3 regions of the Sphingobium sp. PAMC28499 genome follow, and region 1 is predicted to be linked to each of the others. Evidence: predicted binding sites of a transcription regulator. Region 1 holds the regulator's gene; each other region holds the start of a gene.
What was found. Region 1 encodes LexA, which represses DNA repair genes until DNA is damaged. Its sites were predicted from a motif close to GTTCCNCNCTTGTTCT; they were not measured.
Positions count from the first base shown of each region.

Region 2: a site for LexA is predicted at 1,676-1,691, ahead of E5554_RS23535 (DUF6771 family protein). Genes of this name have one in related genera too.
Region 3: a site for LexA is predicted at 3,857-3,872, ahead of E5554_RS11785 (UvrD-helicase domain-containing protein). Genes of this name have one in related genera too.

Region 1 is NZ_CP039248.1:3,587,617-3,592,830, forward strand. Features, by position in the region: gene glp (gephyrin-like molybdotransferase Glp) at 1-1,019, shown strand, start outside; gene lexA (transcriptional repressor LexA) at 1,108-1,785, shown strand; gene E5554_RS17135 (ComEC/Rec2 family competence protein) at 1,776-3,908, opposite strand; gene gltX (glutamate--tRNA ligase) at 3,928-5,214, shown strand, end outside.
Region 2 is NZ_CP039248.1:3,375,712-3,380,925, forward strand. Features, by position in the region: gene E5554_RS16140 (lysozyme) at 1-26, opposite strand, end outside; gene E5554_RS16145 (hypothetical protein) at 146-901, shown strand; gene E5554_RS16150 (hypothetical protein) at 949-1,596, opposite strand; gene E5554_RS23535 (DUF6771 family protein) at 1,705-1,896, shown strand; partial or broken gene E5554_RS16160 (JAB domain-containing protein) at 2,234-2,527, shown strand; gene E5554_RS16165 (VOC family protein) at 2,530-2,910, opposite strand; gene E5554_RS16170 (DEAD/DEAH box helicase) at 3,008-4,399, opposite strand; gene E5554_RS16175 (hypothetical protein) at 4,534-4,965, opposite strand; gene E5554_RS16180 (FAD-binding oxidoreductase) at 5,043-5,214, shown strand, end outside.
Region 3 is NZ_CP039248.1:2,425,431-2,430,644, reverse strand. Features, by position in the region: gene E5554_RS11815 (pseudouridine synthase) at 1-1,412, shown strand, start outside; gene rsmD (16S rRNA (guanine(966)-N(2))-methyltransferase RsmD) at 1,409-1,963, shown strand; gene E5554_RS11805 (globin domain-containing protein) at 1,979-2,425, opposite strand; gene E5554_RS11800 (Rrf2 family transcriptional regulator) at 2,533-3,027, shown strand; gene E5554_RS11795 (hypothetical protein) at 2,984-3,325, opposite strand; gene E5554_RS11790 (GFA family protein) at 3,434-3,829, opposite strand; gene E5554_RS11785 (UvrD-helicase domain-containing protein) at 3,943-5,214, shown strand, end outside.

The DNA.
Region 1 (5,214 bases):
ATGCCGTGCGGGCGTCCGAAGGCGCCGGGCCGTGGCAGCTGGTCGCCACCAGCAGCGCGGGCGACGCCGATATCCCGGCCCTGCAACCGGGCCAGGCTTGCCGCATCTTCACCGGCGCGCCCTTGCCGGCCGGCGCCGATGCGATCCTGATCCAGGAAAATGCCACGCGCGACGGCGACAAACTGACCGCGCATGACGGCATATTGACGCCCGGCAGGCATGTCCGCCCGCTCGGCTCCGATTTCCGCGCCGGCACGCTGCTGGTCAGCGCCGGCAGCCGCCTCACGCCGGGTCAGATCGCGCTTGCCGTCCTTGGCGGCCATGGCAGCCTGCCCGTCGGCGCCCGGCCCCGCATCGCCCTGCTCTCGACCGGCAATGAACTTGTTCCCCCCGGCGCGCCGACGCCGCCGGGCTATCTCCCCTCGTCCAACGCGCCGATGCTCGCCGCCCTGCTCGCCGCCCTGCCCTGCGACGTGATCGACCTTGGCATCGTGCCCGACGATCTTGACGCCATGACGCAGGCGCTGGAACAGGCGGCACAGGCCGACATCATCGTCTCGACCGGCGGCGCCTCGGTCGGCGATCATGACTATGTCCGCCCCGCCTTTGCGGCCGCCGGCGGCACGCTCGATTTCTACAAGATCGCGATGCGGCCGGGCAAACCGCTCATGGCCGGGCGCCTCGGCAACGCGACCTTTCTCGGCCTGCCGGGCAATCCGGTCTCCGCCTTCGTCACCGGCACCCTCTTCCTCTGCCCGATGGTCCGCCATCTCGCCGGATCGCGCGCGCCGCTGCCGCCGATCGTGCAGGCCCGCCTTGCCGCGCCGCTCGGTGCGACCGCCGAACGCGACGATTATCTGCGCGCCTATCGCGCCACCGACGGTATTGTTTCCGTCACCGCGCAGGACAGCGCCGCCACCGCCGCCATGGCGCTGGCCGACTGCCTGATCCGCCGTCCGGCCGGTTCAGCCCCCGCCATTGCCGGCGACATGGTCGACATCATCCCGCTCACTGCCTGACCGGCAAAAGCGGGGCATGGCTTAACGCGCTTGACTTGCCCCCTTCCGTTTCCTATGCGTTCTTCATTCGTTCCATGGAGGACCGCCGATGTTGACGCCCAAGCAGCAGGAATTGCTGAGCTTCATTCAGACCCGGCTGGAAGAAGGCGGCGTGTCCCCTTCGTTCGAGGAGATGAAGGACGCGCTCGACCTGCGCTCCAAGTCCGGCATCCACCGGCTGATCAATGCGCTGGAGGAACGCGGCTTCATCCGCCGCCTGCCCAACCGCGCCCGCGCGCTCGAAGTGTTGAAGCTGCCCGACGCGATGCATCGCGCACCCGCGCCGGCCATTCCGACGCCCAAGATATCGGCTCCGGCCGTGCTGCTGCCGACCGCCGCCAATGACGTGATCGAAATCCCGCTGCACGGCCGCATCGCCGCCGGCGTCCCGATCGAGGCGATGGAAAGCCACACCATGCTCTCCGTCCCCGCCGCCTTGCTCGGCTCGGGCGATCATTATGCGCTCGAAGTCTCGGGGGACTCGATGATGGAGGCCGGCATTCTCGACGGTGACTTCGCGCTGATCCAGCGCACCGATGTCGCGCGCGAAGGCCAGATCGTCGTCGCCCTGATCGACGACGCCGAAGCGACGCTCAAATATTTCCGCCGCGAAGGCAGCCGGGTCAGGCTCGATCCCGCCAATGCCGCCTATGAACCGCAGATCTACGATCCGCGCCAGGTCCGCATCCAGGGCAAGCTCGCCGGCCTGTTGCGCCGCTACAACTGACCGGCTGTTCGGGGCCGGCGGCGCACGATCCACGGATGCGCGTCTCCGGGCCGATGGACGGTGTGAACTTTGCCGCTTTCAAGGCCAATCGATAGGCCGCTGGTGCGGGATAGCAGCCGGCGGTCGATCTTCATCCAGCGCGGCCGGCACCACCAGGGCAGGCCCCGGTCGCTGATGACGATATCCGCCGCCGCGCAATCCCGCTCCAATATCGGCCGATCGACCAGCATCGCATTGCGCGTCACCAGCAAGCGCCAGTCGCGCCCGCCCCGCGGCAACGTCACGGCGCACAGATCGGTCGAACAGCGCGCTTGCGGCATCTTCGCGATCGCCTCCAGCGTCCCGTCATAGCCCGCGCTCTCGCTCAGCACGTCGCGCACATAATCACCCGCCCCCTCGCGTAGCAGCGCCATCGCCCCCGCCGGCGTCCGCACCGCGACATGCCGCCCATCGCCCGTCACCACGATATCGGGCGGCGCCAGCAGCGCGATGCCGGCCAGGCCGATTGCGATTGGCCCCAACCCCAGCCAGCGCCAGCGACTGCGCCACAGCAGGCACCACAGACCACCAACGACAATGATCCCGAAAATCCAGCCCGGCACCGCCGGCGCCAGCATCACCGCCATCGGGCTGGCCGCCACGCCGTGCGCCACGGCCAGCAACAGCGCGATCGCCTTGGCCGTGAGCCACCAGAAGGGCGCGCCCAGCCCGACGAGGTCGAAGCCCAGTGCCAGCGCCTCCAGCGGCATGATGACGAAGGTGGTGAGCGGGATCGCGACCAGATTGGCCACCGCGCCGAGCAAACCTGCCTTGTGAAAATGGAAAAGGGCAATCGGCGCCAGCACCAGTTCGATGGCAAGGCCGGTCATCAGCATCGCCGCCACCGTCCGTCCGGCCTTGCGCGGCCAAGGCTCGTCCCGCGCCATCGCGAACGCCTTGAACCGCCGATGCTCGCCCAGCGCCACCAGCGCGACCACGGCGGCGAAGCTCATCTGGAAGCTCGGCCCGATCAGCGCCTCGGGCCAGAAGACCAGCACCACCAGCGCCCCGGTCGCCACCAGCCGAAGGGTGATCGCCTCGCGCCCCAGCGCCAGCCCGCCCAGCACCAGCAGCGCCGCGATGCAGGATCGCACCGTCGGCACCTCCGCGCCCGTCAGCAGCGTATAGCCGATCCCCGCCAGCGCGCCGCCGGCCGCCGCGATCAGCATCAGCGGCCAGTCCAGCGCCGCACGCGGGATCAGCGCCAGCAGGCGCAACAGCAGAAATATCACCGCCCCGATCAGCGCCGTCACATGCAGGCCGCTGATCGAGAGAAGATGGGCAAGGCCGCTACGCCGCATCGCCTCTGCATCCGCCTCGGCAATCGCGCCCTGGTCGCCGGTCGCCAACGCCACCGCAATCCCCGCCGATGCGCCTGCCACCTGTCCGCTGATATGATCGAACAGCCGCGCCCGCAGCATCGGCGCCTCGCGCGCCTGCTCCACCATCTCGACCGGCGCCAGCGCCCGCCCGGTCGCCCCGATCCCCTGGAAATAGGCGCGTCGCGCGAAGTCGAACGCCCCCGGCACGCTCGGCGGCGCGGGCGGCATCAGCCGCACGCGAAAGCGCAGCACCGCCCCCTTGCCCAGTCCTTCGGGCACCTCCGCCTCCGCGATATTCACCCGGATCGCCGCGGGCAGCGCCGGCGCCGCGATCGGGCGCAAGCCCACCCGCACCATCTGCTGCGCCGGCAGCTTGGCAACCGCCGTCACCGTGCCGGTCACCTGTGCGAATATGGGACGGGCCAGCGGCGGCTGACCCAGCCATGTCGCCTTGCCCCAGACCAGCAGGCAACCAACACAAGCCAACAAGCCGCCCGCCACCAGCATATGCCGCAATCGCGCGCCCACCGGCAGCAACAGCGCCAGACAGGCCAGCCCCAGCGCCCCGCAGCAGCAGGCCAGCCAGTGTGCCGGCCCCGGCAGCACGAACCAGCCGGCAATGCCCGCGCCCAGCGCCACCGGCACCCACAAGGCAAGCTGTTCGCGCTCCACCTCCAGCCATTGTTCGATCCGCGCAAATCCATTGTGCGCAATACGCACCGTCCTGCGCCCAACGGACGTTTGTCGTGGCTCAAAAGCCATGCTAGGGGGCGTCGCATCCATGGATCAGGCAGGAAGAATGTCAGCGAATATGACGGCAAGTGCAACGGGATTGAACAAGCAGGTGGTGACCCGTTTCGCCCCGTCGCCAACGGGCTTCCTGCATATTGGCGGCGCCCGCACCGCGCTGTTCAACTGGCTGTTCGCGCGCCATCATGGCGGCAAGTTCCTGCTCCGCATCGAGGATACGGATCGCGCCCGCTCCACCGAGGAAGCCGTGGCAGCCATCTTCGACGGTCTGGAATGGCTGAACCTGGGCGGCGATGAGCCCGCCGTGTTCCAGTTCGAGCGCACCCCGCGCCATGCCGAGGTCGCCAATCAGTTGCTCGCCAATGGCCATGCCTATCGCTGCTATGCGACGCAGGAAGAGCTGGCCGAGCTGCGCGAACAGCAGCGCGCCGCCAAGCAGCCGATGCGCTATGACGGTCGCTGGCGCGACCGCTCGCCCGAGGAAGCGCCCGAAGGCGCGCCCTTCGTCATCCGCATCAAGGCCCCTCGGACCGGCGAAACGGTCATCGAGGATGCGGTCCAGGGCCGCGTCGTGGTGCAGAATGCCGAACTGGACGACATGATCCTGCTCCGGTCGGACGGCACCCCCACTTATATGCTGGCCGTCGTGGTCGACGACCATGACATGGGTGTCACCCATGTCATCCGCGGCGACGACCATCTCAACAACGCCTTCCGCCAGCTCGCCATCATCAAGGCAATGGGCTGGGAAGAGCCGGTCTATGGCCATATCCCGCTGATCCACGGGTCGGACGGCGCGAAGCTGTCGAAGCGCCACGGTGCGCTCGGCGTCGACGCCTATCGCGACGAGATGGGGATGCTGCCCGAAGCGGTGCTGAACTATCTGCTGCGCCTGGGTTGGGGCCATGGCGATGAAGAGATCATCTCGATCGAACGCGCCATCGAACTGTTCGATATCGACGGCGTCGGCCGCTCGCCCTCGCGTTTCGATATCAAGAAGCTGGAAAATCTGAACGGCCATTATCTGCGCGAGGCCGACGAGGCGCGCCTGGCCGCCCTGGTCGCCCCGCGCGTTGAGTCGCGTCTTGATACGCAACTGAATGACGCCCAGCGCGATATTTTGACCCAAGCGATGGTTTCGCTCAAGCCGCGGGCCAAGACGCTTAACGAAATTGCAGAAGGCGCGGAGTTTCTGTTCAAATCTTGCCCGCTCGATTTTGACGAGAAGGCGTCTGCTCTGCTAGATGAACCCGCGCGTGAGCTGCTGAAAAAGACAGCCGACGCTCTCCAGCCCGTCCAGTCCTGGACGGTTGAAGCG
Region 2 (5,214 bases), 210 kb from region 1:
AGACCTTTACGGGATGATTGTGTCATCCCGTATCTATCAGTCTTGCAAAACGGCTCGTTTTGACCCTATATCAGGGCACATCTCCAGATTTCCGATAACTAATGGAGCAGGACAACTGCATCACATTATTGTTCGGAGAGATAAAATGACAAAAATCACCCTAACGCGATTCAACGTAAGCCCACGCTCTTACAGCTATCAGGACTGCTACAGAGCTTGCTTCGATCCTAATGCTGGCGAGAACTGTCCCGGCATCTTAGGCTATATGGACGGCCTCATTCAATTGATGGGCAAGTTCACCGCTGAACCGGCGGCATGGTCATTCGGTGAATGGAAGGGCAGCAAGGCCGCAAACAACCATGCAGAGTTCTGGCTGTCGGCATCGGCAATCGGCTTGGAATATCGCGGCAAAGACCTGTCCGCGAAAGCTGCCGCCCTGCACGAAAAGGCAGAGGCGCTAGGCTACGCGCATATCATTTTCGACTCGATGACGCGCAAGGGCGAGGACACGGTGACGATTGTGTTCCCCCTGACCGAGGCGATTAATGAAGGCCAATATGCAAGGCTGGCCAAGGTGCTGATGAGCGAACTGGACGAGTATCTGGCCGCAGACGGTAACTGCGCCATGACGCACCTATTCCATGTCCACGAACGCACCGCTGTTCAACGCTTCGACGGCGCGGTCATCGCTCCCAAGGCGAAGATCAAGGAGACGGCGAAACTCTACCAGTCGATGGACCCGAACCAGTATTGTGCAGGCGGCAAGCGCGCCGTGCCTCATCTGGTGGAGCCGACATATACGAGCCATGACGGCTTGTTCGAATGGGCACCCAGCGAGGCAGAAAAGGCGCAGCGAACAGCCGACGAATTGCTGGCGAGCATCGGCGTCAAACTGTCCTGATATTCGGCCCAGCAGGTAACTGCTGGGCCTTCCCACGACTTCGCGGATCAGTTCACTTTCACGACCTTGTAGCGAAGGCCCATCCCCGTCACTGCTCCGACCTCAAGCTGGATGTTTTTCACCATAATCATCGCAGGATAGGGTTCGCGCGGGATAGACAATTCTTCCGTGAAAGCGGGTCGCGCGATATCATTTTTGAATTCTCGATAGGAGAAGCGCAGCGTGTCTGCCGTGGCCCCCTGATATAGCAGAACCGTCTTGAATGCGTCCTCGCGGACAATCGAGATTTTGGTTTTCGAGTAAGGCACCGGAGTTTTCATTTTCCGAGCCATCGTCACCTCATCGGCAGCTTGCCGATCGAACGTCCCGTCGCCGTCATCGTCAAGGAAGCATGGACCAGCCGCGACTAAGCTGTCCTTCTCCGGCGCACATGCCTTCAGCTTTGCCTTGGTGGAGACAGGTATGAGTTTCGTGCCAGCCGGATATTTGCTTTCCAGCAGCCAGTCTCCCGCTTTTGCTTCGGCATCGAGTTGAGCGCCTTCGATGCTGTAGACACGCGCATAGCTGTAAATCTCACCACCCGCTGGAACGGTGGTTTCCACACCTAGCTCTGGAAACCTGATGGTTTCGACCTCTTGCGCGGCCAAAGGCGACGCAGCCAAAAGGATAGTTGCCCCAACAACAATCGCTCGCATTTTACCCCCGTTTTCGTCGGACCCCGACCAATCGGCGCGACCCTACCTCTTTAGCGATTGATCGCAAGCCTCTTGCCGTGTTCCCGCTTTGTTCCTTATACCGTTCGCATGACACAGCCTGATTCTCTCTGGCTCGCTCAGAGCCTTCTTCACGCTCCCGGCTGGGCGCGCGTCGCACTCACGGCACCGAATGAGCGTCTTCGCGAAAATGCTGCGCTGGAACTGGCGCAGAGCATTCTAGCGGCTTGGGAGCGCCAGCCAGCAATGCCAGATGCGCGACAGATGACCTTCCCGCTTTGAGGTGGGCGCAAACGTCACGCTTCGCAATCTAGGCGACTATCAGCGCAGGGGCGCAAATCTCTTCATCATCTGCGACTGCGGCCATTCAGGAGTTGTCGATGCGGGAAAGCTCAACAGGTTCTATCTCGTCCACTGCTGGAACACCGCAATGGAAACAGTCGGAGCGCATCTGCGCTGCTCGCGCTGTAGGGGCCATCCTAACCGATTTGCTCCCACGCCTCGCAGACCGGATCGCCCCGACTGGATGAGTTCGGAAGATCAGTGGAAACGCTTGGTCCGGCGTTTGAGGGGCTAAACAAACGCGAAACTGCGGGTTTCTCCTTGTTTGCACTACAATTTGTATGTGAACAGCCGCAACATGCTGATCCGCGACGAGAATATGGGTGACGGATCGATCGACCAGGCGGCCATATATACGCGCGAGGTTATCAAGCGGGCGATGGAACTGGGATCGGCAGCCCTGATCCTGGTGCATAATCACCCGTCGGGCGATCCATCGCCCAGCAAGCAGGATATCGAGATCACCCGCCAGATCGTCGAGGCCGGCAAGCGGCTGGGTATCGGCGTCCACGACCATATCATCATCGGCGCGCAGGGGCATAGCAGCCTGCGTGCGCAAGGACTGCTGTAGAATCAGGCGCCCTCGATCAGCTCGGACGGCCAGCCGATCCGCACCAGCAATCCATCCGGCCCGTTGATCCCGACCTCATACAGCCCCCATTCGCGATGGCGCAAAACGCCGCCTGGCCGGATGACCAGATCATCGACCAGCGCCGCGATCGCCGCCACATCGGGCGTGCGCAGATAGATGCCAAAGGGATTGTGCGCCGGCACATCCCAGGGCGGCGCGCCGGCCTGGGTCAGATGCACCTCGCACCCCCATCCCTCCATGATATGATAATGGTGATCACCGCCGACCCGCGCGAAGCCCAGCCTTTCCCAGAAGGCCAGGGCAATGGCGACGTTATTGCTGGGCACGATCGCAAAAGCGCCAACACTTGGAATTGCGGACATGGCCTTACCCTCCCGTTGCGCCGTTATGGTCACATGACAAAAAGGCCCCCGCCATGCCTGCGCGTGACGGGGGCCTTTTCAATCAAAGTGGCGCCGTTCAGCCGCCAAAACCGAAATTCAGGAATTCGGGCACCGGACCGTTCCAGCCATCGTCCGGACCATCATCGGGTTCCTGACGGCGGCCATGCGGCGCCGGCCGTGCAGCCGGCGCATCGCGGCGGTCGTCACGACGATCATCCCGCTTGTCGCTGCGCCGGTCATCCTTGCGCTCGGGCTTGCGGCGCGCGTCGCGGCCACCGGAACGCTCATTGTCGCGCTCCTCGCGATCGGCCTTGCGCGGCTCTTCCTTCGCGCGCGGCGCAGGCGCAGCCGCGACCGGCGTTTCGACATAGTCGATCTTGGTGCCGATCAGCTTCTGGATATTGTCGATCGCCTCGGCATCCTCGGCCGCGACGAAAGTATAGGCGACACCCTTGGCCCCCGCGCGACCGGTACGGCCGATGCGGTGGACATAGTCATCGGGATGCCAGGGCGCGTCGAAATTGAAGACGTGGCTGACGCCCTTGATATCGAGGCCGCGGGCTGCGACGTCCGACGCCACCAGGATGTTCACGCTGCCATCGCGGAACCGCTCCAGTTCGGCGATACGCGATGCCTGGTCGATGTCGCCATGGATCTCGCCCGACTTGAAGCCGTGACGCTGCAGGCTCTTGTTCAGTTCGCGAACCGTGGTCTTGCGATTGCAGAAGATCACCGCGCTCTGCACATCCTCTGCTTCCAGCATCGCGCGCAGCGCTTCACGCTTCTTGCGCGAATCAACCTTCACCAATCGCTGGGTGATGTTGGTCGACGCCGTTGCCGGGCGCGCCACCTCGATCGACTTGGGATTGTCCAGGAAACGATCGGCCAGCTTCTTGATGACCGGCGGCATGGTGGCAGAGAAGAGAAGTGTCTGGCGCTGCGCCGGCAGCTTGGTGCAGATTTCCTCGATATCCGGGATGAAGCCCATGTCGAGCATACGGTCGGCTTCGTCGATGACCAGCATGTTGCAGCCATTGAGCAGGATCTTGCCGCGCTGGAACAGGTCCATCAGGCGGCCCGGCGTCGCGATCAGCACGTCGACGCCCTTTTCCAGCGCCTTGATCTGGTCGCCCATCTGCACGCCGCCGATCAGCAGCGCCATGGAGAGCTTGTGATATTTGCCGTATTTCTCGAAATTCTCGGCCACCTGGGCAGCGAGTTCGCGGGTCGGCTCCAGGATCAGGCTGCGCGGCATCAACGCACGGGCACGGCCATGCGCCAGGATGTCGATCATCGGCAGCACGAAGCTGGCGGTCTTGCCTGTGCCCGTCTGCGCGATGCCGATGATGTCCTTCATCATCAGCACCGGCGGGATCGCCTGCGCCTGGATCGGCGTGGGCGTGTCGTAACCCGCCTCGGTTACGGCCTTGAGCAATTCGTCGGAGAGGCCGAGATCGGCAAAAGTCATTCAAATGTCCGGGACAGGAGGTTGGCCGTCCTGCGCGTCCGCACGACGGAAATCGCGCGCGACTTGCGAAAATATCGCCATCTTGTCAAGGAAATCGCGCAACATGCTGGGCAAACCAGCCGTTTTTCTGCCGATCAATCCTCGGCGTCCGCTTCCACCAGCCGCCTGAAGCTGTCGATCCCGCAACTCGCGCCACTGCGCGCCTGCAACTCGTCCCGCCCCGAACAGAGCGAACCATCCTCGTCCGGCTCGACATAGAAGCCCGAATAGAAGCTGGCGGAATCGCATCCCCGCTCCAGTCGCGCGCGATAGCGATGCTTGTCCGCCAGGATCAGGTCGACCCCGTTGGACACCACGATGCTGGCGCCGCGAATCGATCGCAGCGCCACACAGCGCGGCCCCTTCTTCTCTTCCCAGCGCTCGTCACTCTTGGGCACGACTCGCGTCGGCGCCCGCCCCTTGGCCATCGGAACACGAATGATCACGCGCTGCTCGATCGTCAGTTGCGCCCATTGCACCGGGTCGGCAGCAGGCGCTGCAAGCAGCATCAGGATGGTATGAACCAAGCGGAACCCCTTTTGGGAGTGGCAAGCTATCGGCCAACGGTTGAACCGTCGATGAATTCCGGGGCATAGCATGTCCCATGACAGAACAAGCCATAATCGCGCAGGATGCCATCGATCGCTTCGTCGCCCTGCTCGGCCCCAAGGGCGTCATCACCGACGCCGATGATATCGCCCCCTGGGTCAGCGACTGGCGCGGCCGCTATCATGGTGCCGCGCGCGCGATCCTGTCGCCGGCCACGACGCGTGAAG
Region 3 (5,214 bases), 1.2 Mb from region 1:
AATCTGGTCCGCCGCGCCGGTCAGGTCCGGGCGGTCCCAAGCGTCCCTCCGGCCCCGGATCGCGTGGCGGCGCCGATCGCGGCACGGGCCGTGGCCCCGCCCGATCGGACGCCCGATCGGATGGTCGCAACGAAGGTCGTTTTGACAGCCGCAGCGAAGGCCGTCCGGGCCGCCCCGCCCCGCGTGGCGAACGCCCCGATCGCAATGGCCCCGGCGAAGCCCGCGGCAATCGCTTCGGCGACGGTCGTGGTGAACGCGGCGAAGGTCGCGGCGCCCGCCCCGATCGCAGCGCTTCGGGTGAAGGCCGTGCTGGTCGTTTTGCCGGAAACCGCGAAGAAGGCCGTGGCGAACGGCCCGCCCGTGGCGCGCGTCCCGATCGCAACGCCACCGGCGAAGGCCGTGGCCGCTTCGGCGAAGCGCGCGGTGAACGCAGCGAACGCCCGGCCCGTGGCCGCCCCGATCGCGCCGCCCAGCCGGATCGCGCCGAACGCCCCGCCCGCGCGCCCTTTGGCGAACGCGCCGCCCGCCCCGCTTTCGGTGACCGTCCGGCTCGCCCGCGCCCCGGAATCCGCACGCCCGGCACATCCTATCCGCCGCGCCGTCCCGGCAACAAGAAGCCGGCTGCGCCCCATGTCGCCAACCCGCACCCGGCCCGCGCCGCCGCGGAAACCAGCGGCAAGGGCGAACCACAGCGCATCGCCAAGCTGCTCGCCCGCGCCGGCATCGCCTCGCGCCGCGAGATCGAGCGGATGATCGAGGAAGGCCGTATCGCCAGGGACGGCGTCACGATCGACACCCCCGCGACGCTGCTGACCTCGCTCCATGGCGTCACCGTGGACGGCGATCCGGTCGCCGCGCCCGCCCCCGCACGCCTGTTCCTGTTCCACAAGCCGACCGGCTTCCTCACCACCGAGCGCGACCCCGCCGGACGGCCGACCATCTACGACATCCTCCCCGACGACCTGCCGCGCCTGATGCCGATCGGCCGCCTCGACATGAATACCGAGGGACTGTTGCTGCTCACCACCGATGGCGAGTTCAAGCGCGAGATGGAATTGCCCTCGACCGGCGTGCCGCGTACCTATCGCGCCCGCGCCTTTGGCGAGGTCAGCCAGCAGCAGTTGGAGGATCTGTTCGACGGCATCGAGATTGACGGCATCCAATATGGTCCGATCGAGGCCAATCTGGAACGGCGCACCGGCCGCAACCAGTGGATCGAAATGACCCTGACCGAGGGCAAGAACCGCGAAGTCCGCCGCGTGCTCGAACATTTCGAACTCAAGGTCAATCGCCTGATCCGCACCAGCTACGGCCCGTTCGAGCTGGGCGAACTGCCTGGCGGCGCGGTCGAGGAAGTGCGCCAGCATGACCTGGTCGCCTTCCGCAGCAGCCTGAAGAAAGCACAGAAATGAGGATCATCTCGGGCCAATGGCGCGGCCGTCCGCTGGTCGCGCCCAAGGGCGACGCCACCCGTCCCACCGGCGACCGCACCCGCGAAACGCTCTTTTCGATGCTGGCGAGCCGGCTGGGATCGTTCGAGGGGCTGGCCGTGGGCGACTTCTTCGCCGGCTCGGGTGCGCTGGGCTTTGAAGCCCTGTCGCGCGGCGCCGGCTCCTGCCTGTTCGTCGAGCAGGACAAGGCGGCGATCGACGCGATCCGCGCCAATGGCGACAAGCTCGGCCTGCGCCCAGACATCCGCCAGACCAGCGTGCTGTCGCTCGGCCCGACGAAGACGCCGCTCGACCTCATCTTCATGGACCCGCCCTATGACACCGGCGCGGGCCAGGTCGCACTCGACAAGCTGGCGCGCCTGGGCTGGACCAGCCCCGCCACCTGGATCAGCATCGAAACCGATCGGCGCGAAGACGTGGCGGTCAAGGGCTTCATCGTCGACGCCGTGCGCGACGTCGGCAAGGCGCGCCTCACCCTGCTCCGCGCAGAGGACAGCGCACCCGCCGCGTAACGCTCAGGCGGAATATCAGGCGGCCTCTGCGTAGGCCGCCTGTTCCTTGCCGATCAGGATATCGGCCAGGAAGCCATAGGCCTCCGCCCAGGCGGCCAGCACTTCATCGGTCGCCACTTCTTCGCCCAGCACCTCGCGGATCGCCGGCAACAGCGCGGCCGCTACCTTGGGGTAATGGTCCGGCTGCACGCCGGTATCGACATGGCGCTGCACCATGCGCGCAATCGCGCCGTCCAGCGCCTGCAACTTGTCGACATTCTCGGCAAAGCCCAGGATCGCCGCCGCGAGCCGGCGCGGCTGCTCGCCGCTGGCTTGGGCGGCCTGATCGAACATGTCCTTGATCGACGCATCCTCGAACAGCCGCGCATACATGCGGGTGGTGATCTCGACGCCATGACGGCGCAGCGCCGGGCCGGTCGCTTTCACGATGGCGATGGTTTCAGGGGACAGATTTTCGCGCATGACAGGCTCCTTATCGGGGACTCAATAAGGTTCATTTAATATGCATCTTTTAAGATGTAAATTGAATATATGTTTATGACGCTCTGCCCGCAGGATAGGAGGGCGCGATGCAATTGACCCGCCACACCGACTATGCGCTGCGCGTGCTGATCCATCTCGCCGCCGTGCCGGGCGGACGGGCGACGATCCCGGAAATTGCCGATGCCTATGGCCTGTCGCGCAATCATCTGATGAAGGTGGTGCATGGCCTGGGCCAGGGTGGCTTCATCCGCACCCAGCGCGGTCGGGGCGGCGGCTTCGCCCTTGCCGCCGATCCTGTCGATATCCGCATCGGCGCGGTCGTACGCCATAGCGAGCCGGACATGGCGATGGCCGATTGCGCATCCTGTGCGATCCGCCCGGCCTGCGGCTTGTCAGGCATATTGGCGCAGGCGGTCGGTGCTTTCCTGACGGTGCTGGACGGCTATAGCCTGGCCGACGCGGCGCGCGACCGGACTGGCCTCGCGGCGCTCATCGCCGCCCTGCCCACCCCTGCCGCCGCCGATCCCAATCCGGATGTCAGCCCGGCCTGCGCATCCTCTTCTTCGCCTCGCCCGGATTGACGCAACCGTCCTGCACGCCCTTGCCGCAGACCGGATAAGCCTTCGCCTCGGTCGGCGGCGGCGTCATGTTGCCGCCCACCGTCACAGGATTGGCCGCCGTGCCCACAGGCGCAGCCGGATCGCGCGGCACGTCCGCCGGCGCCGGCACCATGCCCGTCTCGGCCGGCACCGCGCCGGTCGGCTGGGCCGCATTGGGATCCTGGTTCTGGGCCGGCGGCGACATCGCCTGCGCCCCGGCCTGACCGGGCAGCGCCGCCATCGACAAAGCGGCAAAGCCGGCGATCATGATGATCTTCATCGGGTTGATCCTTCTACTCCTTGCCCCGAGCAAAGGAAAAACCGGCCGCCCCGCATGCCTGTTCCGCGTCAGCGACGAACCGTGCCGCCGCTGACGCCGACCGCGCGCTCAGTCCGACGGGTATCGATCGAACCGGGTCAGGTCATGCGCCGCCGCCATCCACGGCGCCGCCTCGGCATATTGGACATGCACCGCCGGCGGAAAGGCGCTCTGGTCGTCCAACGTCGCGCTCTGGATGTCGATCATACCGGGAAACACCGTCGGGTTGGTGTAGAACAGCCCGGTGCCGCAGGTGCCGCAGAAATGGCGGGTCGCATTATCCGACGACTGATAGGTGACCGGATCGCCCTCTATCGTCACCTTGTCATGCGGGAACAGCGCCCAGCCGACCATCGGCGCGCCCGCGCTCATCCGACAATCGCTGCAATGGCACAGCGCGCTGTAAACCGGCTCGCCCTCCGCCGCATAATGGATCGCCCCGCACTGGCACCGCCCCGTCACCATCATCTTGCTCCATTCGCATCTTGCGTGATTCTCTTTTTGTTCTCATAGATTGCCTCCCGCCGCAAGGCCATCCGCCCTTGCCCCCGCAACCGCCCATCCCTAGTTGATCGCCCATGACCGTGCCTGCCCCCTCTCCCAATGACCCGCCCTATCTGAAGGGCCTCAACGAACCGCAGCGCGAAGCTGTGCTGACTACGGAGGGGCCGGTGTTGGTGCTGGCCGGCGCGGGCACGGGCAAGACCGCGGCGCTCACCGCCCGCCTCGCCCATCTGGTCGCGACCCAGCGCGCCTGGCCATCGGAAATCCTGGCCGTGACCTTCACCAACAAGGCGGCACGGGAAATGCGCGAGCGCGTCGGCCGGATGATCGGCCCGGCGGTCGAGGGCATGCCCTGGCTCGGCACCTTCCACGCGATCGCGGCCAAGATGCTGCGCCGCCATGCTGAACTGGTGGGCCTTCAGTCCAATTTCACCATCCTCGACACCGATGACCAGTTGCGCCTGATGAAGCAGCTGATCCAGGCGGAGGGGATTGACGAGAAGCGCTGGCCCGCCCGCCAACTCGCCGGTCTGATCGACCAGTGGAAGAATAAGGGCCTCACCCCGGAGGAAGTCGGCGCTGGCGAGGCGGAGGGCTATGCCCATGGCAAGGGGCAAAAGCTCTATGCCGCCTATCAGGCCCGTTTGCGCGAGGTGAATGCCTGCGATTTCGGTGACTTGCTGCTCCACTCTCTCACCATCTTGAAGCGCCACCGCGACGTGCTGGAACAATATCAGCAGCGCTTCAAATATATCATGGTGGACGAGTATCAGGACACCAACTCCAGCCAGTATCTCTGGCTCCGCCTCCTCGCCCAGACCCGCAAGAATATCTGCTGCGTCGGCGACGACGATCAGTCCATCTATTCATGGCGCGGTGCAGAAGTCGCCAATATCCTGCGGTTCGAAAAGGATTTTCCGGGCGCGGTCATCGTCCGGCTGGAACAGAATTACCGCTCCACCCCGCATATCCTGGGCGCCGCCTCCGGGGTGATCGCGGAAAATGGCAATCGCCTGGGCAAGACATTGTGGACCGACATCGACGTCGGCGAAAAGGTGCGCGTGCTGGGCGTGTGGGACGGGCCGGAAGAAGCCCGCCGCGTTGGCGACGAGATCGAGGCGATCGCCCGCGCCGGCGGCTCGCTGGACGAGGTCGCGATCCTCGTCCGCGCCCAGCACCAGACCCGCGAATTCGAAGACCGCTTCATCCAGATCGGCCTGCCCTATCGCATCGTCGGTGGCTTCCGCTTCTATGAGCGCGCCGAAATCCGCGACGCGCTCGCCTATCTGCGCCTCGTCAACCAGCCGGCCGACGACCTGGCCTTCGAACGCATCGTCAACGTGCCG